DNA from 4 places in the Streptomyces sp. NBC_00569 genome. Region 3 is predicted to be linked to each of the others. Evidence: riboswitches for the same ligand, from Rfam matches in the RefSeq annotation. Region 3 holds a riboswitch; each other region holds the start of a gene.

Region 1 (5,802 bases), 1.2 Mb from region 3:
TGCCCTGCGCAGCTCGTCGAGGGCCATGCCGCGGTCGGTGAGCAGCGTCTGCCGGTCCGGCCACGCACGGAGTCGGACAGGGGGCGGAGGCGGCGGCAGCGCACGGCTAGGCATGACCCTGACAGTACCGGCGGGCACCGCCCGGCTCACGCCACCCGCGTAGCCCCCGCGAACGGCATCTGGTCGATCGGGGCGATGCGGACCGGGGCGCTCGGGTTCGGGGCGTGGATCATCTTGCCGTTGCCGATGTAGAGCCCCACGTGGCTGATGCCCGAGTAGAAGAACACCAGGTCACCCGGCTGCAGTTGGGAGCGTGGGATGCGCGGGCCCGCGTTGATCTGGGAGTACGTCGTGCGGGGCAGGGAGATGCCCGCGGAGCGGTACGCGGCCTGGGTGAGGCCGGAGCAGTCGAAGGAGTTCGGGCCCGTGGCGCCCCATACGTAGGGGCTGCCGAGGGCGTTGTAGGCGTAGGCGATGGCCGCCGCCGTGCGGGAGTCCGGGGCCTTGGGCAGGGCGCCGGACGGCATGTCGCGGGAGGAGTCCGAGCGGGAGGCGCGGCCGGCCGCGCCGGTGTCGCCGGCGCCCGCTCCGACGCCGGTGCGCTCGGCGGCCGGAAGCTGGTCGAGCAGACGCTTCGCCTCGGCCAGCTTCCCGGTGACCGCCTTCTTCTGCTTCTTCAGCTCGCCCTGCCGCCTGCGCAGCTCGGCGAGCCGGCCGTCCGCCTCGGCCCGCAGCTGGTCGATCTGCCGGAGCTCGCGCTGCACGCGCCCCACCGCGGAGGCCTGCCGGGTGCCGAGCCGGTCGGCGAGCGCCGCGTTGTCGAGGTACCGGGCGGGGTCGGAGGACAGGACGAGCTGGACCGCGGGGTCGAGGGCGCCGGTGCGGTACTGCGCGGCGGCGGCCGAACCGAGCGCCTCGCGCTGGGTGTTAAGCCGGTCCGTCCTGCGGGCCGCCTCGTCGCGCAGGGAGCCGAGCTTCTTCTCGGCCTTGTCCGCCTTCTCCTTGGCGCCGTTGTACTTCTCGGTGGCCTTCTCGGCCTCCTGGTAGAGCCGGTCGACCTTCGCCTTCACCTGGCTGGGGGTGAGCCGGGGGTCCGCGTGCGCCGCGCCGTCCAGGGCGGTGGCGGTCGCCGCGGAGGCGAGAGCGAGGGTCGCCGCGGTGCGGGCCGTGGGGCCGGTGAGCGAGCGCTGTCGGGGCTTGCGGTGCGCTGCCGACACGAGGGGCACGTCCTTCCGGTACGTACTGCTTACGCGTCCGGCGGCGGCCCGCACAGGGGGAGCGGGCCGCCGCCGGACCTTTCTCGGCGGTAGGTGCCCGACTGCCGCCCCTGAGCGGGGCGGCGGTGGGGAGCCGGTCACCTGAGGAAGGACGCTAAACCCGACCGTCACGGGTTGGTGACGGATTGCCCTCAACTGGCCCTTGTGTTCCGCGTGTGACCGTATGTGACCGGTGAGGGATCGGTGCGGGCCGGTTCATGGCGGCAGTGAGGCCCCGGCTAGGCTCGCCGGTCATGGACGTACTCATCCACCTCTTCGTCGGCCTGCACATCATCGGCATCGCCTCGCTCCTCGGTGGGTTCCTCACCCAGATGAAGGCGATGGGCAAGGGAACGGCCCGGTTCGTCCCGGCGATGCTGCACGGTGCGCTGACCATGCTGGTCACGGGTGTCGTCCTGGTGGGCCTGAACCAGGCGGACGGCAACACCGTCGACAACATCAAGATCGGCGTGAAGCTCGCGCTGCTGATCGTGATCCTCGGCCTCGTGTACGTGAAGCGACGACGAGAAGGTGGACAAGGGCCTGTTCGGTCTCGTCGGCCTCCTGACCACCGCGAACATCTTCATCGCGGTGCTCTGGACCTGAGCCCTCACGGCCCCCGGGATCCGGGTCAGGCGAGTGTCCGGGACCTGAACGTCCCGATCAGGGTGGCGAGCCACACGGCCACCGCGATCCACACCAGTACCTGCCCCGGCCCTCTCAGCCAGGGCACATCGGCGGCGGCGCCCACGGACAGTGCCGCCGCCGCTGTCATTCCCAGCGGGAAGACCGTCGACCAGCGCCGCACGTCGTAGCGCGGCCGGGGCCACCGCACCTCCGCCAGCGCCAGCACGACGTACCAGGCCGCATCGAGCGCGAACAGCAGAAAGCTCATGGTGCGCAGGACGTCCGTGTCGTCCTCGTTCCACAGGCCCGTCGCGACGAGCTTCGACGCGGCGAGGGCGGAGATGGCGAGTGCGCCACCCGCGACCCACTGGTCCCCGGCGCCGTGGGCCACCTCGCGCAGGTCGAAGTGGAGCAGCGCGAGGCAGTACAGGACGACCCCGCCCCAGAAGAGCACCATCCCGGTGTACGCGAGCCAGTGCGCGCCGACCGCGGACGCGAGCGTCGCCGCCAGGACGACGAGGCCCTGTGTCGCGACACAGCCGAGGAACACGCCCCCCGGCATCCGCGGCTTCCAGTGCCGTACGACGTTGACCAGGAGCACCGGCCAGACGAGCGCGGCCAGGGCGAGGAGCGCCTCGGCCAGGGTCTGCCAGCCGAACATGGAGATCCGGGTGCCGAGGACGGTCGTCGCCGCCACCGCGGTGAGCGCGGGCGGGGTGTCGGCCTCGGACCGCCAGCGGTCGTGCTCCCGCACCAGCCGGCTCGCGAAGTCCGCCGCGAGGACGATCCAGAGGGCGGCTGCGAGCGCCAGGAAGATGCCGGACAGCACCGAGTGACCGGTCAGGTTCAGGCCGACCGAGATGATGCCGGTGGCCATGACGGCGGCACCGGCGGCCGGCGGGAGCTGGGACCACGTGGGTCCGGGACCTGGGGTTGCGTTCGGGCCGCGCACCGCCCGAACGTAACCCCACGAAGGCGGTCAGGCCGGGCGCACCACGCTGTGGATCGGCATGTAGTAGATCGACTCGACGCGGACGTTCGCGCCCGGCTTCGGGGCGTGGATCATCTTGCCGTCGCCGATGTAGATGCCGACGTGGCTGATGTCGTCGTAGAAGAAGACCAGGTCACCGGGCTGTGCGTTGGCAGTGGTGACGGTCGTTCCGACCTTGACCTGGTCCCAGGTCGTGCGCGGCAGCGAGATGCCGGCCGCCTTCCACGCGGCCTGCGTGAGGCCCGAGCAGTCGTACGAGTCCGGGCCCGTGGCGCCCCACACGTACGGCTTGCCCATCTGGGACTCGGCGAAGGCGATGACCTTCGCGGCCTTGGCGGCATAGCCGCTGCCGGTGCTGCCGGAGCCCGTACCCGTACCCGTGCCGGAACCGCTGCCCGTGCCCGGGTTCTCCTTCTGTTGTGCCTCCTCGGCCGCCTTGCGCTTGGCCTCCGCCTCGGCCTGCTGGCGCGCCAGCTCCTCCGCCTTCTTCCTGGCGGCCTCCTGCTTCTTCTTCTCGATCGCCGCGAGGCGCGCCTTCTCCTCGGCGGTCAGCTTCGACAGGAGTTCGCGGGCGTCGCCGAGCTTCTGCTGGACGTCCCTCTTCGTGCTCCTGAGCGTGGCCTGCGAAGTGGTCAGCGTCTCCAGGCTCTTGGCCGCCTCGGTGCGCTTCTTCGTGGTGGCGGCCTGCTCGGTCTGGTAGTCGTCGACGGCCTGTTTCTGGCGGCTCGTGAGCCGGCTCATCAGCTGGTCCTGGTCGAAGTAGTCCTGCGCGTCGTCGGCGAGGAGCAGCGTCGCGGTGTCCGAGACGGCGCCCGTGCGGTACTGGGCGGCGGCGAAGGTGCCGAGCTCCTGGCGGGCCTTGTTGAGCTTCTCGGTCCGCTGCGCGACGTCGTCGAGCAGGTCGCCGACGCGCTTCTGCTGCTTGGTGGTGCGCTCCTTGGCCGCGTTGTACTTCTCCGTGGCGACGCCCGCCTGGTGGTAGAGGGTGTCGACCTTCTTCTGGACCTCTTCCAGGCTCGGCTTCGGAGGCGCGGAGGGGGCGGCGGTCGCGCTCTGCGAGAGCAGGGCTATGGACGTGAGGGCCGCCGTGGTGATTCCGACGACGGGGGCCGTGCGGGGACCGGCTGTCCTGCTGCGCGGCTTGCGGTGCGACGCCAAGGGGCGCGTCTCCTTCCCATGACCGCCTACCGGGTTAGCTGTCGGGTTCGGGCGGAGATTCGGAAGGCTGCCCTACGGCCGCACCCTGACGGGTCGTCGGCTGATTCACCCCAAAGGTCGTGGGTCCCCGGTTCCATGCCTCTCGGCGTACTGAACTCAGCGGGGGCGACCCGTTCGCGGCGCGGTTGCCGGCGGGGGGACGGGTGGCCCGCGGAGCACGCTAACCAACTCGTGTGGCTGCTGTGAAGGTTGATGTTCGATATGCCCGATACATTTTCGTGACCTTCGTCAATCTTGTTCGTGACCCCCGGTAACCCTCACGGAAGGTGATTCCCGCACTACGAGAGGTGGCCGGGTTCACGAAGTCGGGGGGAAGTTTCCGGGGCGGCCGTGGGTGTCAGTGGGGCGGCCTAGACTCGTAGAGCGATGAGCAGCCTCTTTGACGACAGCTTCCTGGCGGACCTCACGGCTTCGAAGGCCAGTGAGGAGCATGCCCCGCCGCCGCCCGAGGACGACACGGCTCCGGAGCACGTTCCGGACGACCTGTTCGACGGGAAGTTCGACGTGCCCCCGGCCAGGGACGCGTACTACCGGGACGGCGCCCCGCGCCCGGCGCTCGACCCGGCGGCGCTCCTCGACGGGCTGAACGAGAACCAGAAGGCGGCCGTCGTCCACGGCGGCTCCCCGCTGCTCATCGTGGCGGGCGCGGGCTCCGGCAAGACCCGTGTGCTCACGCACCGCATCGCGTATCTCCTCGGCGAGCGCGGCGTGCACCCCGGCCAGATCCTCGCGATCACGTTCACGAACAAGGCCGCGGGCGAGATGAAGGAGCGCGTCGAGTCCCTCGTCGGCCCGCGGGCGAACGCGATGTGGGTGTCGACGTTCCACAGCGCCTGCGTCCGTATCCTGCGCCGCGAGTCGAAGAAGCTCGGCTTCACGTCGTCGTTCTCGATCTACGACGCGGCCGATTCCAAGCGCCTCATGGCCCTGGTCTGCCGCGACCTCGACCTGGACCCGAAGAAGTTCCCCCCGAAGTCCTTCAGCGCCAAGATCTCGAACCTGAAGAACGAGCTGATCGACGAGGAGGACTTCGCGGCTCAGGCCGCCGACGGCTTCGAGAAGACCCTCGCCCAGGCCTACGCGATGTACCAGTCCCGCCTCCGCGAGGCGAACGCGCTGGACTTCGACGACCTGATCATGACGACGGTGAACCTCCTGCGTGCCTTCCCGGACGTCGCCGAGCACTACCACCGCCGCTTCCGCCACGTCCTGGTCGACGAGTACCAGGACACGAACCACGCGCAGTACGCGCTGGTCAGGGAGCTGGTGGGGACGGCCGGCGGCGGCCGGGCGGAGGACGAGCCGCCGCGTGAGGGCGACCTCCCGCCGGCCGAGCTGTGCGTCGTGGGTGACGCCGACCAGTCGATCTACGCGTTCCGCGGAGCCACCATCCGCAACATCCTCCAGTTCGAGGAGGACTACGCCGACGCAACGACGATCCTGCTCGAGCAGAACTACCGCTCGACGCAGACCATCCTCTCCGCCGCCAACGCGGTCATCGAGCGCAACGAATCCCGCCGCCCCAAGAATCTGTGGACGAACGCGGGCGCGGGCGCGCAGATCACCGGCTACGTCGCGGACACCGAGCACGACGAGGCGCAGTTCGTCGCCGACGAGATCGACCGGCTCACGGACGCGCGCGACGCGAAGGCCGGCGACGTCGCCGTCTTCTACCGGACGAACGCGCAGTCCCGTGTCTTCGAAGAGATC
Region 2 (5,802 bases), 6.5 Mb from region 3:
GAACGCGGCGTCGATCGTGTAAGGCGCCTGGTCCGACTGGTGGTTGCCCCAGGTGACGGGGATGCGCACGCTGCGGAAACCCTGGCTCCTGACGGTGTCGAAGAGCGCCTTGGTGACCGGCGGGTTGCCCCAGGACGTCTCATCGGGGACGGCGTCGAGGGTGTTGCCCAGGTTCCAGCTGGGCTGCATGGCGGCGACGGTGTCCATGGCGGAGGCGGCCGCGGCCGGAGCCGGGCGGGCAGCGGCCACAGCCCCTGTCCGGGAGGTGCTGACGGTGGTGAGCAGGGCCAGGAAGAGGCCCGCCAACCGTCCGACGCGGCGTCTGCGGCTCCGTGCTTGTCTCATACGGGGTCCCTTTCAGCGGCTGGGTTCGGTGGTCCCGGTCAGCAGCCGGGTTCAGACGGTGAGCGGCTCGTAGCGGAACCAGTCGAAGTGGGCGGTGCCGTCCGCGGCGTACAGGCCGATGACGCGGCCGGTGAATCCGCCTGCCACCTCGGTCGACAGATAGCGGCCGTCGAGGGCCGCGAGCGTGGTGAACGTGCCGTGCGGATCCTCGACGCCGAACGCGACCGTGTCCGGGCCGGTGCGCGCGTCGTGCGGGGTGTCAGTGGGCGTCACGTCGACGCCCAGCACGAGCGGCCCGCCGACTGTCGCGCGGGGTGCGGAGGCCACCACGGTGCGCAACGGTCCGACGCGGGCGATCACCCGTACTTCGGCGGCGTCGGCCTCGATCTCGTAGTGGTGCCGCTCGTCGAGCCGGACCGCTAGGCCGCCGGTGCCGTCCGCCGGGTCGAGGTGGGCGCGGACGCGGCAGGAGAGGTGCTGCTGCCGGTGGCCGACGAAGGTGACGTCGGCGGCGTCGGGCCCGGCCCCGAGGGCGTGGAGCGTCAGCCGGCCGGGTCGTTCCTTCGTGGTGCAGTGCTGTGGTGAGCGGTGGCGGAGCGAGATCCAGGAGGGTTGCAGATCGGCGTCGTCGAAGTCGTCCGTGAAGGCTTCGGCGGAGGCGGGCGCGGGCCCGGCCGTCACGGGCGGGCCGACGACCGGCCAGCCGTCCTCCCAGGTGACGGGCGCGAGGAAGGTCTCGCGGCCGAGTACGTGCCAGCCGGGGGTGCCGCCGCGCGGCCGCACCCCGAGGAACACCATCCACCACGTGCCGTCGGGCGCCTGCACCAGGTCGGCGTGGCCGGTGTTCTGTACGGGGTCGTCGGTGCTGCGGTGGGTCAGGACCGGATTGGCCGGACAAGGTTCGAAGGGGCCGGTGGGCGCGGGGCCCCGGGCCACGGAGACGGCATGACCACGCTCGGTGCCGCCCTCGGCGATCAGCAGGTACCAGTGGTCGCCCACGTGGTGCAGGTGCGGCGCCTCCGGGGCTTTGGCGCCCGGTGTGCCGGACCACAGCGGGCGCGGCTCGCCGATCGTCTCACCGGTGTACGGATCGATGCGGACCTGGGAGATCCCGGCGACCGTGACCCAGCACGCGCCGTCCTCGTCCCAGGCGAGATCCGGGTCGATGCCGGGGACACCGGGCAGCGGGACCGGGTCCGACCAGGGGCCCGCCGGGTCGGTCGCGGAGACGAGCAGATTGCCGCCGCCCGAGCTCACATTGGTCACGATCAGCCAGAAGCGACCGTCGTGATGGCGCAGCGTCGGCGCGTAGATCCCGGCGGAGGAGGGTGTGTCCCAGGGCAGCCGCAGCTGTGCGGGCCGGTCGAGGACGTTGCCGATCTGCCGCCAGTGCACCAGGTCGCGACTGTGGAAGAGCGGCACCCCGGGGACGTACTCGAAGCTCGAGCACGCGAGGTAGTAGTCGTCGCCGACGCGGCAGACGCTGGGGTCCGGGTGGAACCCGGGGATGACCGGGTGTGAGTCTGCCATGCTGTGTCTCTCCGTGATGTCGAAGCGCTTCGATTCGCGGGGAGGATATGCACGGCGGTGATGGCGTGCAAGGGGTTGAACAGGACAGAAGAAGGCCCTGAAGTCCCTTCGTGCTTACGGGACTTCAGGGCCACGGCATCATCGATGCGCTTCAACAGGCAGTCGTTGGGGAGTTCCTGCTCGTACGGCAGGCACAGGACGAGCCCGGTCCGCCCGCGACGACTGCGAGCCTGATGGTGAAACCGGCTGTCAGTACGCGCCGTTCACGTTGTCGATCGAGCCGTACTTGGCGGCCGCGTAGTTGCAGGCGGCGGTGATGTTGGCGACGGGGTCGTAGCTGTTCATCGAGGTACCGGCCACGTGGTAGGCCTTGAACGTGGGGTCGATGACCTGCAGGAGCCCCTTGGACGGGGTACCTGCGACAGCGTTGGAGTCCCAGTTGTTGATGGCCAGCGGGTTGCCGGAGGACTCGCGCATGATGTTGCGGTGGATGCCCTCGTACGAGCCGGGAATCCCGTGCTTGGCCATGATGTCGAGCGACTCCTTGATCCAGCCGTCGAGGTTGTTGGTGTAGGTCTTCTTCGCAGGGGTGGCGGTGAGCGCGGTCCGCTGCTCGGAGCGGTCGGCCCGCTCGGCGGACGCCCTGGTGGCCGCGGGCTCGGCCGGGCTCTTCGTGCCGAGCGTGAGCTTGATGCCGGGGTGGATCAGCCCCGGGTTGTCACCGACGGTGGCTCGGTTGTCCTGGTACAGCTTCTTCCAGCCGCCGCTCAGAGAGTGCTCACGGGCGATCTTGGCGAGGGAGTCGCCCTGGGCGACGACGTACGTCGTGGGGGCCGCGGCGCTCTTTGCAGCCGGGACGCCCTGGGCCGCACCGGCGCTGGTCGCGCCGAGCACCGGGAGAACGAGCACAGCCGCGCCCGTGCCTGCGACGGCGATTCCCCGGGTGAGCGAGATGGACTTGATGCGGCGGTGCTTTCCCTTTGCGGGCATGTTCTGTTTCCTCTCCGTCGCCTACGAGGTGAGCTGTCGGGTTCGGACGGGAGATGTCCGGACGCACTGCGAATGCGACTTCACCCCGAGCCGTTCCGGAAACCGGATCGGCGGCTTAACTGGGTCCCCCGCTCCTGCCGTGCGTAACCGAGTGGGTGGGGTTCCGGACAGCGGCAGGATTCGGCGTTCCATCCGGATTGACGGTGACATTAGGCGAGAAGGAGCGGGCGGAACAAGACCAGAATTCCCACAGGGGAATGTGAGAGCCCTTTCTCTGGCCACGGGAGCCCGCCGCTCTGTTTGATCGAAAAGCCCAACCTTCTTTGTGCGGAAGGGAAGTGGGCTCAGCGGAGCTCGGAGCCGGCGCCCGTCCCTGTGACAGGACTCACTGAAGGGGATACGGGTCGGGATGCCATTAGATTGCATATCAGAGTGCGATATTTCGCGTGAATGCCTCCGATATGGACAGAGCGTTTTGTACGCGGCTAATGGCGTGAAATGGCAAATTCTAAGGCAAGACGGACATACTGTCGTGTCGCTTTTGGTACCTTATGTGGTGAATTACGGTGAATATCGGTCGGGGGGTGCGGGCCGAGGAATGCCCCCTGCAGGGCTCATGGGCAGGTGTCGGTCGGGGTGGTGCCTGAACGTCGCCGTGTGCGGTTCGGCAGAAAGATCGACTGAAGCGAGGGCGACGGGCTCCGTCATGCGAGTACACGTCGCGTAGACCTGCTGATCTCGCGGAATACCCCGGGCTCAGCAGTGAAGGCTCTTATGCGGCACCTGGAGATCTTTGCCGGCTCAGGATGTGCGTGAGCTGAGGAAAGGGTCTGCAGGTGATGGGAAGTCAGTTGGGTCAGTTGCCGATCGTCACCGATATGCCGGTGAAGGTCTCGGCTCGGACCGGGAGGAAGCTGCTGAAGTCCTCTGCCGACTACGGACTTCCGGGGAGGCGCCCCTTCGCGTGGGACCTGGTCAATCCCGGGCCTCAGTGGTCGATTTGGCCGGGGACGGGAACTCGGCACGCGCCTGCACCGGGTCGGACTCGAACCGAAGACCCGCCGCCAAGAAGCCCAGGAACAGAGGCAGTTACCCCGGTGCGTGGAACGTACCGGCAACGTCGGAGTTGCGGCACCGTTCGGACGGAGGAGAAACTCGGCTGGGAGCGCCACTAAAGGCTGTTCCGAAATGATCCGCGAGTTCGTGAGGGTTCGGCCGTCTGCCGAAGATGCGGGTGCTCTTTTCGGCAAGGCCGAGATCGTGCAGCCGAGAATGGTCCGGTGCACGCTTTTGCTTGCCTTTGATTCGCCAGTCGCTCGGGATATGTGAACACTTCATCCGAGTGAAGGTGTGCTGTGCGCAAGTGCGAACGGACTTGTGGTCGTGGCGCGTTCCTGTCTTCGGGCAGGAGGCGCCGGGGTGTGCTGAGCCGCGTGACGGCCCTTCCTCAGGTCCGGTTGTGCGGCGGGCTGACGGGACGCGGCTGCTGCCGGGGGTACGCGTGCCCTCGCGGCGTGCGCGGCATCCGACCGACGCCGGGGCGGGATGCTCCGTTTCTCTGCGGGCGCCGCTACCGGTGCTCCGGGTTCTCGTAGTCGTGGCGGCAGCCGGCGTCCCAGGCGGTGCGCTGGTTGCCGTAGGCGGGGATGCCACCGAGATCCTTCAACGCCCGGGCCAGGTGCAGCAGGTTCCAGGTCATGAACGCGGTGTTGCGGTTGGTGAAGTCGTTGTCGGGGCCGCCGGAACCCGGGTCGAGATAGGAGGGCCCGGGGCCGGCCTCACCGATCCATCCGGCGTCCGCCTGGGGAGGGATGGTGTACCCCAGGTGTTGCAGGCTGTAGAGGACATTCATCGCGCAGTGTTTGACGCCGTCCTCATTGCCGGTGATCAGGCAGCCGCCCACGCGGCCGTAATAGGCGTACTGTCCTGCGTCGTTGAGAAGACTGGAACAGGCGTAGAGGCGCTCGATCACCCGCTTCGTCACGGAGCTGTTGTCGCCCAGCCAGATCGGTCCGGCCAGCACGAGGATGTCGGCGGCCATGACCTGACGGTAGAGGTCCGGCCAGGCGTCGGTCTCCCAGCCGTGCTCCGTCATGTCGGGCCACACGCCCGTGGCGATGTCGTGGTCGACGGCCCGGACGACGTCGACGTGGACTCCCTCGGCTTCCATGATCGCGGTGCTGCGCTCGATCAGGCCCTGGGTGTTGCTCGTCTCCGGCGAGCGTTTGAGGGTGCAGTTGAACACCAGCGCTCGCAGATCGTCGTACCGGGCCGGAGGTACGTCGGTGGCGGGTGACGAAGCGGTCATACGGTCCTCCCGGAGCCCTGTCGCTACATCGTGGTGCGCGGCGACTTATCCACTTTGCCCAATGCGAAGCCCGGCCGGCGGCAGCCGCCACAGCAGAACCTCCGAATGGCCCTGGTGGTCTGCACAAGCGGTCCGCTGATCCCGAACAGGAGCTGTGGGGCGATCAGAGCTCCCCTACTCCAAGGCGTGAACCGCCGCGGCGAACACCGGCGACATCCGGGACGCCGCCGGGACGACGAGACGGGCGGTGCCAGGACGGCGGCCCGCGGCCAGGAGGGCGCCGGTCAGCAGCCGGTGGCGACGGGTCAGCCGCGTCCAGTCGCGCTCGTACTCCTGCGGTCGTCCGGCGGCCAGGCAGCGCACGGCTGCCCGTGCCGTCGCAAGGCCGAGAGCGATGCCTTCGCCGGTGAGGGCGTCGAGGTAGCCCGCGGCGTCGCCGACGAGCAGGACACGGCCGGCGACTCTGCGTCGCGCGCGCTGCCGCAGGGGTCCCGCGCCACGTACGTCGGTCGCCGCCGCACCGCGGAGCGAGGCCGCGAGGGCGGGGAAGCCGGCGAGGTGCTGGTCGTAGCTGCGGCGGCAGCGACTGAGGACCGCGACGCCCACCAGGTCCTCGCCCACCGGTGTCA
Region 3 (5,802 bases):
TTGCTGCTCGCAGAAGATCGCGCCACATAAAGGGTCTGTTCGGATTTTCCGAGCAGACCCTTTATCTTTCTGCGACCCTGTTCTCATAATTTCGGGACAGCAGAAACAGGGCCCTTAAAATGGGCCGCCCTCTTTGTATACGGCGCCTCTGTTAATGCTGAAGCCCCGCCGTGTTGACGGGATGTTGCGAAGTCCTCACATGACCACTCTTACGAGGGGCGCGCAGATGGTGAGCGGCCATCGCGCGCTCCGTGTGCTGCGCCGTGAGCGCCCGCGCGCGCTCCACGTCACCGCGCGCCACGGCGTCCACGATCGCCCCGTGCTCGGCCCAGGAGTCGGCGGGCTGCGCGGGGTGCTCGACGGTGTACATCCACGCGATCTTGTGGCGGAGCTGCGTGAGCATCGTGATCAGCCCCCTGCTGCCGGACGCCTGCGCCAGCGTCTCGTGGAACCATCCGCCCAGCGAGCGCAGATCCTCGCTCTGACCTCGCCGGGAGCGCTCCTGGCCCAGCCTGACCAGGCCTCGCAGCACCTTCAGGTGCGCCTCGGTGCGGCGCTGCGCGGCGCGGGCCGCGGCGAGCGGTTCGAGGAGCATCCGGATCTCCAGCTGGTCCGCCGCCTCCTGCGTGGTGGGTTCGGCGACGCACGCGCCCGCGTGCCTGCGGGTGACGACGAAGCCCTCGGCCTCCAGAGTGCGCAGCGCTTCGCGCACGGGGACGCGGGAGACTCCGTAGCGGCGGGCGAGCACCTCCTCGGTGAGTCTGCCGCCGCGCTCGTGGACACCGGAGACGATGTCGTCGCGGATCGCCGTGCATACCGAGTGCGCCGGAATGCGCATGAACCGACCTCCGCCTTAATCCCCGCGAAACGCGGTTGACAGTCGCTCGTACAGCGCGATTGAAATCCGTTCAGCGCGCCTGCCCGGCGACTCTATTCCAGCGGGCGCGAATTTCCGATGGCAGGCCGTAATCCATGGATATTTTTTGGACAGCGCAGCCGGGGGCGAACGAGCCGCGTCGGTGACGAGCGTGGCCGGTGACGCCGAAAGCCCCGGCTCGGTGAGCCGGGGCTTTCGGTGACGTCGTCGCGACTGCGCGGCGAAGGTCAGACGTTGATGCCGTGCAGGCGCAGGTACGCGACGGGGTCGATGTCCGAGCCGTACTCGGGGCTCGTGCGCGCCTCGAAGTGGAGGTGCGGGCCGGTGACGTTGCCGGTCGCCCCGGAGAGGCCTATCTGCTGCCCCGGGATGACCGTCTGGCCGACGGAGACGCCGATGGACGACAGGTGGCCGTACTGCGTGTACGTGCCGTCGTTCATCTTGATGACGATGTTGTTGCCGTAGGCGCCGCCCCAGCCCGCCTCCACGACGGTGCCCGCGCCCACGGCGTGGACCGAAGTGCCGCTGGCGGCGTGGAAGTCGATGCCGGTGTGGCTGCCGGAGGACCACAGGCCGCTGCTGGCCTTGTACGCGGTCGACACGTACGAGCCGGTGACGGGCATGACGAAGGCGTTCAGGCGCTTGCGCTCGGCCGCACGGGCTGCGCGCTCCTTGGCCTCGCGCTCGGCCTTGGCCTTGGCGGCGGCCTTGCGCCGGTCCTCCTCGGCCTTCTTCTTGGCGGCGGCCTCGGCCTTCTCCTTCGCGGCGGCCACGTCGGCGGCATGCTGCTGGGCGGCGGCCTGCGCGTCGATCTGCTCCGCGAGGGAGTCGCCGATGGAGATGGCCTTGGTCAGGCCGGTCTGCTCGAGAGACGCGTCGTCAGCGGCGAGGGCGGGGGCGGCGAGGCCTCCGATGACACCGGTCGTGGTGAGCGCGGCGACGCCGGCGACCTGCGCGGTGGTGCGCGTGAGACGGCTCGGGCGACGGTGCTTCCCGGTGGCACGGGTGAACGCCATGGAGTGGCTGATCCTTTCCTTCCTTCTCGCCTACCGGGTTAGCTGACGGGTTCGGAGCAGGAAGGTCTCCTACGGACCCCCTTCAGGGAAGGGCGTCCGATTCACCCCAGGGACGGTGGGTCCCCGGCTCCCCCGGCTCGCGCCTTGGGGGACTCGGCGATGACCGTCCGGTGCCGCGGGCGCGGCGTACATCTGGCGGACAGCCGGACCGACGCTAAGCGGGGCATCTTTCAATCAACAAACGGAACCGGGCTTTTGTAGCGCATGCCACAGGGCAGACAGGCAACCACTGGTTCAATTCGGACATACAGGGGCCCCGGTGGTCATCTCGCCCACCGGGGCCCCTCGTTGCACACCGGTCACGGTCAGCCCGTGACGACGGTCACCTCTCCGATGCCGAGCGCCCTGACGGGCTCCTCGATCTGGGCTGCGTCACCGACGAGCACCGTCACCAGACGGTCCATCGGGAAGGCGCTCACGACGGCCGCGGTGGCCTCCACGGTGCCCGTCGCGGCGAGCCGCCGGTACAGCTCCGCCTGGAAGTCGTCCGGCAGGTGCTGCTCGACCTGATCGGCGAGCGTCCCCGCGACCGCCGCGGCGGTCTCGAACTTGAGCGGGGCGACTCCGACCAAGTTCTGTACGGCCACGTCCCGTTCGGCGTCGGTGAGACCCTCGGCGGCGAGCGTGCGCAGCACCTTCCAGAGGTCGTCGAGCGCCGGACCCGTGTTCGGCGTGTCCACGGAGCCGCTGATGGCGAGCATCGCTGCGCCCGTCCCGTCCGGCGCCGAGCGCAGCACCTGGCCGAACGCCCGCACGCCGTAGGTGTATCCCTTCTCCTCGCGCAGGACACGGTCCAGGCGGGAGGTGAGGGTGCCGCCCAGGCAGTACGTGCCGAGCACCTGGGCCGGCCACACCCGGTCGTGCCTGTCCGCGCCGACGCGGCCGATCAGGAGCTGCGTCTGCACCGCGCCCGGCCGGTCGACGATGACGACCCGGCCGGTGTCGTCGGCCGTCACCGGCGGTACGGGGCGCGGCTCGGCCGTGTTCCCCGTCCAGGCGCCCAGCGAGTCCGCGAGCAGGACGTCGAGGTCGACGCCCGCGAGGTCGCCCACGACGACCGCGGTGGCCGTGGCGGGACGCACGTGCCGGTCGTAGAAGGCACGTACGGCCGCCGCGTCGATGGCCGCGACGGTCTCTTCGGAGCCCTGGCGCGGGCGGGACATGCGCGCGGTGGCCGGGAAGAGCTGCTTCGAGAGCTCCTTGGCGGCGCGGCGGCCGGGGTTGGCCGTCTCGTGCGGGATCTCGTCGAGCCGGTTGCGCACGAGACGTTCGATCTCGCTGTCCGCGAACGCGGGTGCCCTGAGGGCGTCGGCGAGCAGGCCGAGCGCCTTCGGCAGACGGGAGACGGGGACCTCCAGGGAGACCCGGACGCCGGGGTGGTCGGCGTGCGCGTCGAGGGTGGCGCCGCAGCGCTCCAGCTCGGCGGCGAACTCCTCGGCGGCGAGCTTGTCGGTGCCTTCGGAGAAGGCCCTCGCCATGATGGTGGCCACGCCGTCGAGCCCGGCGGGCTCGGCCTCCAGGGGCGCCTCGAGGTTGATCTCGACGGCGACGACCTGCTGGCCCGGGCGGTGGCAGCGCAGCACCGTCAGGCCGTTGTCGAGGGTGCCGCGCTCGGGCGCGGGGAACGCCCACGGCCGCGCCGTGCCGGCCTGGGGCTGCGGGTGGAAGTCCATGGTCGCGAGCTCGGTCACTTGCCGGCCTCCTCGTCTGCAGTCCCGCCTGCGGTCTCGTCCGTGGTCTCGGGGGCGGTCTCGTCGGCCTCCTCGGGGGCTTCTTCAGGGGCCGTGGGCTCGTAGACGAGCACCGCGCGGTTGTCGGGGCGCAGATGGGCCTTGGCCACCTCCTGGACCTCCTCCGCGGTGATGTCGAGGACGCGCTGGACGGCGGTCAGGGCGAGCTGCGGGTCGCCGAACAGGACGGCGAACCTGCACAGTTCGTCGGCGCGGCCCGAGACCGTGCCGAGCCGGTCGAGCCACTCGCGCTCCAACTGGGCCTGGGCGCGCTCCATTTCCTCCGGAGTGGGACCGTCGGCGGCGAACCGCGCGAGCTCCTCGTCGACAGCCTCCTCGATGACCGGCACCTCGACGTCGCCGGACGTCTTCACGTCCAGCCACCCCACGGAGGGCGCCCCCGCGAGCCTCAGGAGACCGAACCCCGCGGCGACGGCGGTCTGGTCACGGCGGACGAGACGGTTGTAGATCCGGGACGACTCGCCGCCGCCGAGGACCGTCAGGGCCAGGTCGGCCGCGTCGCACGCGCGCGAGCCGTCCTGCGGCAGCCGGTAGGCGGCCATCAGCGCGCGGGCCGGGACCTCCTCCTCGATGACCTCACGCACGCCCTCACCGATCCGGTCGGGCAGGGCGCCGTCGCGCGGGGGCTGCTTGCCGTCGTGGCGCGGGATGGAGCCGAAGTACTTCTCGACCCAGGCCAGCGTCTGCTCGGGGTCGATGTCCCCGACGACCGAGAGGACGGCGTTGTTCGGGGCGTAGTACGTACGGAAGAAGTTCCGCGCGTCCTCCAGCGTGGCCGCGTCCAGGTCGGCCATGGAGCCGATGGGCGTGTGGTGGTACGGGTGGCCCTCCGGGTACACGAGGGCGGTCAGCTTCTCGAACGCGGTCCCGTACGGAACGTTGTCGTAGCGCTGGCGGCGCTCGTTCTTGACGACGTCGCGCTGGTTCTCCATCGACTCCTCGTCGAGCGCGGCGAGGAGGGAGCCCATCCGGTCGGCCTCCAGCCAGAGCGCGAGCTCCAGCTGGTGGGTCGGCATGGTCTCGAAGTAGTTGGTGCGCTCGAAACTCGTCGTCCCGTTCAGCGAGCCGCCGGCGCCCTGCACCAGCTCGAAGTGCCCGTTCCCGTGGACCTGCTTAGAGCCCTGGAACATCAGGTGCTCGAAGAGGTGAGCCAGGCCGGTGCGGCCCTTGACCTCGTGGCGCGAGCCGACGTCGTACCAGAGGCAGACGGCTGCGACCGGGGTCAGGTGGTCCTCGGAGAGCACCACGCGCAGCCCGTTGTCGAGGCGGTGCTCGGTCGCTGTCAGGCCGCCGGAGCCGGCCTCGGCGGTGGCCGTGTGACCCATGGGCATGTACGTCCCTTCGATCGCGGAACTATCGCGGAAACTGCAGATGTGCTGCCAGTTCTGCCACTGTATGCAAGCGTTCTGACGCCTGGCGAAGTTCCCGCACTGGGTACGCCGAGAGCGAGCACCGAACGCCGTACGGACGGGTCGCGGTCGGCGTTGTCAGTGGGGCGGTCCACAATGGTGCGCGTCAGATTCTCGTACATGCCCCGGCAGCATCTGTGAAGGAGCCGCAGCAGCGATGGCCCGCCGCAGCACGAAGACCCCGCCTCCCGACGACTTCGAGGAGCGGATCCTCGACATTGACGTTGTCGACGAAATGCAGGGCTCCTTCCTCGAGTACGCCTACTCGGTGATCTACTCCCGGGCCCTGCCGGACGCCCGTGACGGCATGAAGCCCGTGCACCGGCGCATCGTCTACCAGATGAACGAGATGGGCCTGCGCCCCGACCGCGGCTATGTGAAGTGCGCCCGCGTCGTCGGCGAGGTCATGGGTAAGTTGCACCCGCACGGAGACGCGTCGATCTACGACGCCCTGGTGCGGCTCGCCCAGCCCTTCTCGATGCGCCTCCCCCTGGTCGACGGCCACGGGAACTTCGGCTCCCTGGGCAACGACGACCCGCCGGCCGCCATGCGGTACACCGAGTGCCGGATGGCCCCGGCGACATCGCTGATGACGGAGTCGATCGACGAGAACACCGTCGACTTCGGGCCGAACTACGACGGTCAGGAGCAGGAGCCCGCCGTCCTGCCGGCCGCTTACCCGAACCTCC
Region 4 (5,802 bases), 800 kb from region 3:
GCTCCTGGGGGAGACGCCCGCCGACAGGGACGCCGTCGTGCGCTCCGGCGCCATGGAGCCCACCGAGGCGGGCGGCTGGATCTACCGGCAGGTGGGCGCCCCAGGGCGCGGCATGCAGGCCTTGCGCGTGCATGTGCCGTTCGGCGCCCAGGGCGACATCGTGCGCGTCCACCCCGGTGAGGAGTGGCTGTACGTCCTCGAAGGGCGGCTGCGGCTGCGCCTCGGGGACACCGCGTACGCGCTCGCGCCGGGGGACAGCGCGCACTTCGACTCGCTCACCCCGCACCGGATCGCCGCCGCCGACCGCGACGGCGCCGAGCTCCTCTTCGTACACACCCTGCTGCAGAGCCCGTCCGCCGCGCTGTGTCTCGGCCCGGCGACGGGCGGCGGCGACCAGCCCCAGGGAGGCCTTCGATGAACGCAGAACCGGACGACATGACCGAGCCGCAGCGCCGGCCCGCACGGCGTGACATAGAGGACAAGCTCCCGCGCGGCATCTGGGTGCGCCTGCTCGTCTACGTCTTCGCCGGGCACCTCGTCGCGGGCTTCATCTATCTGCTGTTCACGCTGGGGGCGTCGCGCGGGTGACGCCCCCAGCGGCCGGTGAGCGTCGGTCGACTCAGTCGAGGAGGCGCTCGCGCAGCCGCTCGCGCCCGGCGGAGGTCAGCTTGAGGCCTTCCTCCAGGTAGCGGTCGGTGGAACCCCAGGTCTGCTCGACCTGCTCGAAGGCGGCCGCCAGATACGTGGCGCGGGCGTCGAACAGGGGGCTCAGCAGCTCCATGACCTCGGGGGACATCGCGTCCTTCGAGGCGCTGCTGCGGTGGACCTTGTAGCGGCGGTGCGTCGCGTTCGACTCCAGGTAGTCGGCCTCGATGGCGTCGCGCTCCACACCCACGGCCAGGAGCGTGACCGCTATCGACAGACCCGCGCGGTCCTTGCCGGCCGCGCAGTGCATGAGTGCCGGAACGCTGTCCTCGGCGAGGGAGTGCAGGACCTGGCTGTGTTCGGCGGTGCGCTCGGTGATGATCGCCCGGTACGACGTGATCATGCGGTTCGCGGCCTGGCCCTCGGCGAGGGCGGCGCGCAGGTCGTCGAGGTTGCCGTCGCGGACCATCTGCCAGAACTCGGCGCCGTCCGCCGGGTCGGTCAGCGGCAGATTCACGTTCCGCACGCCGGGCAGCGTGACGTCGGGGCCTTCGAGGCGCTGGTCGGCGGCGTTGCGGAAGTCGAAGATCGTGTGCAGCCCGAGCGAGGAGAGGAACGCGGCGTCCTCATCCGTGGCGTGCGCGAGGTGACCACTGCGGAACAGCACGCCCTGCTTGACCCGTCGGCCGTCCACGGTCGGGAGACCACCGACATCGCGGAAGTTGCGCACTCCGGCCAACTCGGGCTCGGTGGACGGGACCTGCTGCGTCACGGGGGCTCCTCCCGGTCGACCGCGGCGCTGCTCGCCTGCGGGCGCCTTCGACGATACGACATGGCTGCCGGGGGCAACCATGTGAGAAGAGGCCGGCGATTGCGTGCTGAATGCCCGAAATAAGCAGGTAAGTAGGCAATAGGGCGTTACGAGATAACTAACCCCGAAATGAGGCCATATGGTGGCCGATAGGTGAGCAGGGTCATAGCGGTGACCGTGTGTGGCGACGGGCCCGAATGAATTTCCAGCAGGTATCGCACTTGCAAAGATCGCGAATCGACGGAGCGTGACGGCCTTTTCCGGAAAGGATCATTCAAGGATCAAGAACCGGAATGGCCAGGGGAATTCGCGGCTTGTCCCCGCGCTCTCCGCTCGCTTACGTTCAGCGCAATCCGGACGGACCGCCTCATCCTGCCGCCGCCCGGAAACCGCACATCGATCCGTGCTCGGCAGGAGCGGGGGACCCAGGTAGACCGCCGATTCCGGGACACCGGAACGGCTCGGGGTGAAGCCGTGCCCGAAACGGGCGCGGCCGGGCAGCTCCAGTCCGAACCCGACAGCTCACCTCGCAGGCGACGGAGAGGAACCCCCCATGCCCGCGAAGGGTAAGCACCGCCGTCCCAAGTCCCAGGGCTTCGCCCGCACGATCGTCGTCGCCGGCGTGGGCGGCGCCGCGCTCGCGCTGCCGCTGTTGGGTGCCACCGGTGCCCACGCCGCGACTCCCGCGGCCGCCCACTCGGTCGTGAAGGCCGCGGCCGCTCCCGCCGCTGCCAAGACCTACGCCGTCAAGGGCGGGGACACTCTTTCGAAGATCGCCGCCGCGCAGAACGTCAGCGGCGGCTGGAAGAAGCTCTACTCCGACAACCGCTCGGCCGTCGGCGACAACCCGTCCCTGATCCATCCGGGCCTGAAGCTGACGATCGGCCAGAAGGCCGCGGCCCCCGTCACGCAGGCTTCCGCGCCCAAGGCCGCCACCGGCGCCGGCTACACGCTGCCCGTCCAGAGCGCCTCCATCGGCACGGCCTACAAGACCGCGGGCAGTATGTGGTCCAGCGGCTACCACACCGGTGTCGACTTCGTGGTCCCGACGGGCACCCCGATCAAGGCCATAGCCGCGGGCACCGTCGTGTCGGCCGGTCTTGACGGCGCGTACGGCAACGAGGTCGTCATCCACCACGCCGACGGCAAGTACTCGCAGTACGCCCACATGTCGTCCCTCTCCGTCTCGTCCGGGCAGACCGTGACCGTGGGCCAGCAGCTCGGCCTCTCCGGCGCGACCGGCAACGTCACGGGCCCGCACCTGCACTTCGAGATCCGCACCACCCCGAGCTACGGCTCGGACGTGGACCCGGCCGCGTACCTCCGTGCGCACGGTGTCTCGCTCTGACCTCGACGCTGTGACGTCGCCCCGACCCTGACGGTGTGACGTGAAGGTGTCTCGCTGAGGGCGAGGTGTGACGTGAAGGGGCGGGTCCGGTTCCGGGCCCGCCCCTTCACGTGTCCCCGTCGTATTCCTCAAATCTCGAAACTGACCGGGTGGGCTATATCACCACCCGTCAACCCCTGCCTACGGTCGCGTAGGTCACATCGCAGGGTGAAAGATGTGTGGTCGTGGCAAACGAATCGAGATCACTCAGCGGCGGCACGATTCGGTCCTACGCGGCGGTGGGGGACAGCTTCACCGAAGGCGTCGGGGACCCCGGTCCCGACGGGGCCTTCGTGGGCTGGGCCGACCGTCTCGCCGTCCTCCTGGACGACCGGACCCCCGAGCACTCCTTCCGGTACGCGAACCTCGCCGTGCGCGGCAAGCTCCTCGACCAGATCGTGGAGGACCAGCTCCCGCGAGCCGTCGAACTCGCCCCGGACCTGGTGACCTTCGCCGCCGGCGGCAACGACATCATCCGCCCCGGCACCGACCCCGACGACGTCGCGGAGCGCTTCGAGAAGGCCGTGGCCCGGCTGACCTCCGCCGTCGGCACGGTCATGGTGACCACCGGCTTCGACACCCGGGACGTCCCGGTCCTCAAGCATCTGCGCGGCAAGATCGCGACGTACAACGGGCATGTGCGCGCGGTCGCCGACCGCTACGGCTGCCCCGTGCTCGACCTGTGGTCCCTCAAGACCGTCCAGGACCGCCGTGCCTGGGACGACGACCGGCTGCATCTCTCGCCCGAGGGGCACACGCGGGTCGCGCTGCGGGCGGGGCAGGCACTCGGCGTCGAGGTGCCGGCCGACCCGGACCAGCCGTGGCCGGCGCAGCCGCCGCGCGGCACGCTGGAGGTGCGGCGCGACGACATCCACTGGGCGCGGGAGTTCCTGGTGCCGTGGATCGGCCGACGGCTGCGCGGCGAGTCGTCCGGCGACCACGTGGCGGCGAAGAGGCCGGATCTGCTGCCGCTCTGACGGGAGCCGCACGCGTCATGGGGGAGCTTGCCCTTGGGGGCGGCTCCCCCGCGCTGTTTCTCCGGGGTCGCACCTCGGCCCCCTCGGGAGCCCGACGTCGCGGCGCGGTCAGCCGGCCGTCGCCGTCAGGTCCGCGCGCTCGAGTCCCAGCTCGCGGGCGAGCGCGTCGTCGACCCACTCCTGCATGCGGGCCCGTGAGACCGTCCCCGTGTACGCGGTCATCTGTACCGCGAGACCGTCGAGGAGCGCCGTCAGGCGCAGTGCGGCGCCCGCCGGGTCCGGGCAGTGGAACTCGCCCGCCGCCACGCCCTCCGCGACGACCTCCGTGAGCGCCGCCTTCCACTGCTTGTCCAGGTCGCGCGTCACCTCCCGCAGCGCGGGCTCGCGCAGTGCCGCGGACCAGCCCTCGATCCACAGCCGCCACCCCTTGGCCTGCCCGGTCGGCGCGTACCAGCGCACGGCCGAGCGCAGCCGGCGCAGAGCCGTCGTGCGCTTGCCCAGCAGCTTGCGCAGATGCGCCAGGTCGCCCTCGGCGGCGTGCGCGAACGCGGCCGAGACGAGCTTTTCCTTCGTCGAGAAGTGGTACAGAACCAGCGCGTTGCTCACCCCGAGCGCTGCGGCGACGTCGGCGATGCGCACGGCTGCCACGCCCCGCGCCTCGATCTGCTCGATGGCGGCCCGCAGCAACTCTTCGCGCCGCTCGGCCACGCTCAACCGCACTCTTGCCACGCGGTAACCCTACACACGGGCGCCGGCGGCGGGCGCCGAGTCGCGAACCCGGCGCGAACGCCTCGTGCACGACTCTTGACAGTGCCCAGTGGTGCCCGTCACAGTCTCGCTTACTGACTGGCCGTTCAGTCAATAGAGCGACCGGGGAGCCGGTCGCGGCACCGTCACAAGAAGAGTCGCAGCACAGTCCGAGAACAACCGTCACGCCCCGTGCCCCGCCGTGCAGCAGGAGTTTCCCCGTGACCCAAGCGCCGCCGATACCGCCGACCGAGCCGTCCGCCGAGGACGCACCCGACCTGCCTGACCTGTCAGAGGGCTGGGGTGAGCAGCGCTCCCGGCTCAAGAAGGACCTGCGCAGGCTCGACGTGCTGTTCTTCCTGATCTGCACCCTCGTCGGCCTCGACACGATCGGCTCCGTGGCCGCCCAGGGTCCGCAGGGCCTGACCTGGATGGCGATCCTCGCCCTCGCGTTCTTCCTCCCGTACGGGCTGCTCGTGGCCGAACTCGGCTCGGCCTTCCCCGTGCAGGGCGGCCCCTACGTGTGGACGCGCCTGGCCTTCGGCAGGCTCGTCGCCGGAGTGAACCAGCTCCTCTACTGGATCTCCAACCCCGTCTGGGTGGGCGGCAGCCTGTGCATCATCGCCCTCACCACGTGGGAGGAGTTCTTCACCCCGCTGCCGGGATTCTGGAAGTACGCCGCCGGCCTCGTCTTCATCTGGGGCGGAGCGCTCGCCGTCGTCCAGTCCGTGCGCATCGGCAAGTGGGTGCCCATCGCGGGCGCCGTCGCCCGGATCGTGCTCCTCGGGTTCTTCCTCGTCTCCGTGGTGGTGTTCGCCGTCCAGCACGGCGTGCACGCGCTGCCCGCCGGTGAGTTCGTCCCGACATACGCCGGATTCGTGGCGCTGGTCCCGGTCCTGATCTTCAACTACGTCGGCTTCGAACTGCCCAGCTCCGCGGCCGAGGAGATGACGAACCCGCGGCGCGACATCCCTCTGTCGATCCTGCGCTCGGGCTTCGCGGCGGTGCTCCTCTACGGCGGCCCGATCCTCGGCATCCTCTTCGTGCTGCCCAGTAAGGAGATCGGCAGCCTCGGCGGCTTCATCGACGCCTGCAAAGCCGTGTTCACGGTCTACGGCGGGTCGATCGCGGCCGACGGCACGGTCACCCTCACCGGCCTCGGCTCCGTCTTCGGCGGGGTCGCCGCGGCCGGCCTGATCATCGGCCTGCTGACCTCGGGTGTCACCTGGGCCATG

The links. A riboswitch is a leader RNA that binds a small molecule or an ion and turns the genes downstream of it on or off. The one in region 3 is predicted to bind cyclic di-AMP.
Region 1: another riboswitch for cyclic di-AMP. It lies ahead of OHO83_RS19845 (C40 family peptidase); the one in region 3 lies ahead of OHO83_RS14480 (M23 family metallopeptidase).
Region 2: another riboswitch for cyclic di-AMP. It lies ahead of OHO83_RS43880 (transglycosylase SLT domain-containing protein); the one in region 3 lies ahead of OHO83_RS14480 (M23 family metallopeptidase).
Region 4: another riboswitch for cyclic di-AMP. It lies ahead of OHO83_RS11100 (M23 family metallopeptidase); the one in region 3 lies ahead of OHO83_RS14480 (M23 family metallopeptidase).

The regions. Positions count from the first base shown of each region.
Region 1 covers NZ_CP107783.1:4,440,104-4,445,905, reverse strand. Annotated here, with positions in the region: gene OHO83_RS19865 (hypothetical protein) at 1-114, opposite strand, end outside; gene OHO83_RS19860 (C40 family peptidase) at 147-1,217, opposite strand; partial or broken gene OHO83_RS19855 (hypothetical protein) at 1,511-1,862, shown strand; gene OHO83_RS19850 (tellurite resistance/C4-dicarboxylate transporter family protein) at 1,888-2,760, opposite strand; gene OHO83_RS19845 (C40 family peptidase) at 2,863-4,032, opposite strand; cyclic di-AMP (ydaO/yuaA leader) riboswitch at 4,041-4,190, opposite strand; gene pcrA (DNA helicase PcrA) at 4,459-5,802, shown strand, end outside.
Region 2 covers NZ_CP107783.1:9,718,587-9,724,388, forward strand. Annotated here, with positions in the region: gene OHO83_RS43870 (cellulase family glycosylhydrolase) at 1-345, opposite strand, end outside; gene OHO83_RS43875 (glycoside hydrolase family 43 protein) at 397-1,875, opposite strand; gene OHO83_RS43880 (transglycosylase SLT domain-containing protein) at 2,125-2,865, opposite strand; cyclic di-AMP (ydaO/yuaA leader) riboswitch at 2,869-3,061, opposite strand; gene OHO83_RS43885 (flavodoxin family protein) at 4,436-5,173, opposite strand; gene OHO83_RS43890 (NAD(P)/FAD-dependent oxidoreductase) at 5,348-5,802, opposite strand, start outside.
Region 3 covers NZ_CP107783.1:3,222,662-3,228,463, forward strand. Annotated here, with positions in the region: gene OHO83_RS14475 (GntR family transcriptional regulator) at 152-838, opposite strand; gene OHO83_RS14480 (M23 family metallopeptidase) at 1,105-1,893, opposite strand; cyclic di-AMP (ydaO/yuaA leader) riboswitch at 1,907-2,062, opposite strand; gene OHO83_RS14485 (M16 family metallopeptidase) at 2,259-3,644, opposite strand; gene OHO83_RS14490 (M16 family metallopeptidase) at 3,641-5,035, opposite strand; gene OHO83_RS14495 (DNA gyrase/topoisomerase IV subunit A) at 5,271-5,802, shown strand, end outside.
Region 4 covers NZ_CP107783.1:2,427,191-2,432,992, reverse strand. Annotated here, with positions in the region: gene OHO83_RS11115 (helix-turn-helix domain-containing protein) at 1-418, shown strand, start outside; gene OHO83_RS11110 (DUF6126 family protein) at 415-588, shown strand; gene OHO83_RS11105 (tyrosine-protein phosphatase) at 620-1,417, opposite strand; cyclic di-AMP (ydaO/yuaA leader) riboswitch at 1,844-2,005, shown strand; gene OHO83_RS11100 (M23 family metallopeptidase) at 2,010-2,804, shown strand; gene OHO83_RS11095 (SGNH/GDSL hydrolase family protein) at 3,029-3,820, shown strand; gene OHO83_RS11090 (TetR/AcrR family transcriptional regulator) at 3,929-4,549, opposite strand; gene OHO83_RS11085 (APC family permease) at 4,789-5,802, shown strand, end outside.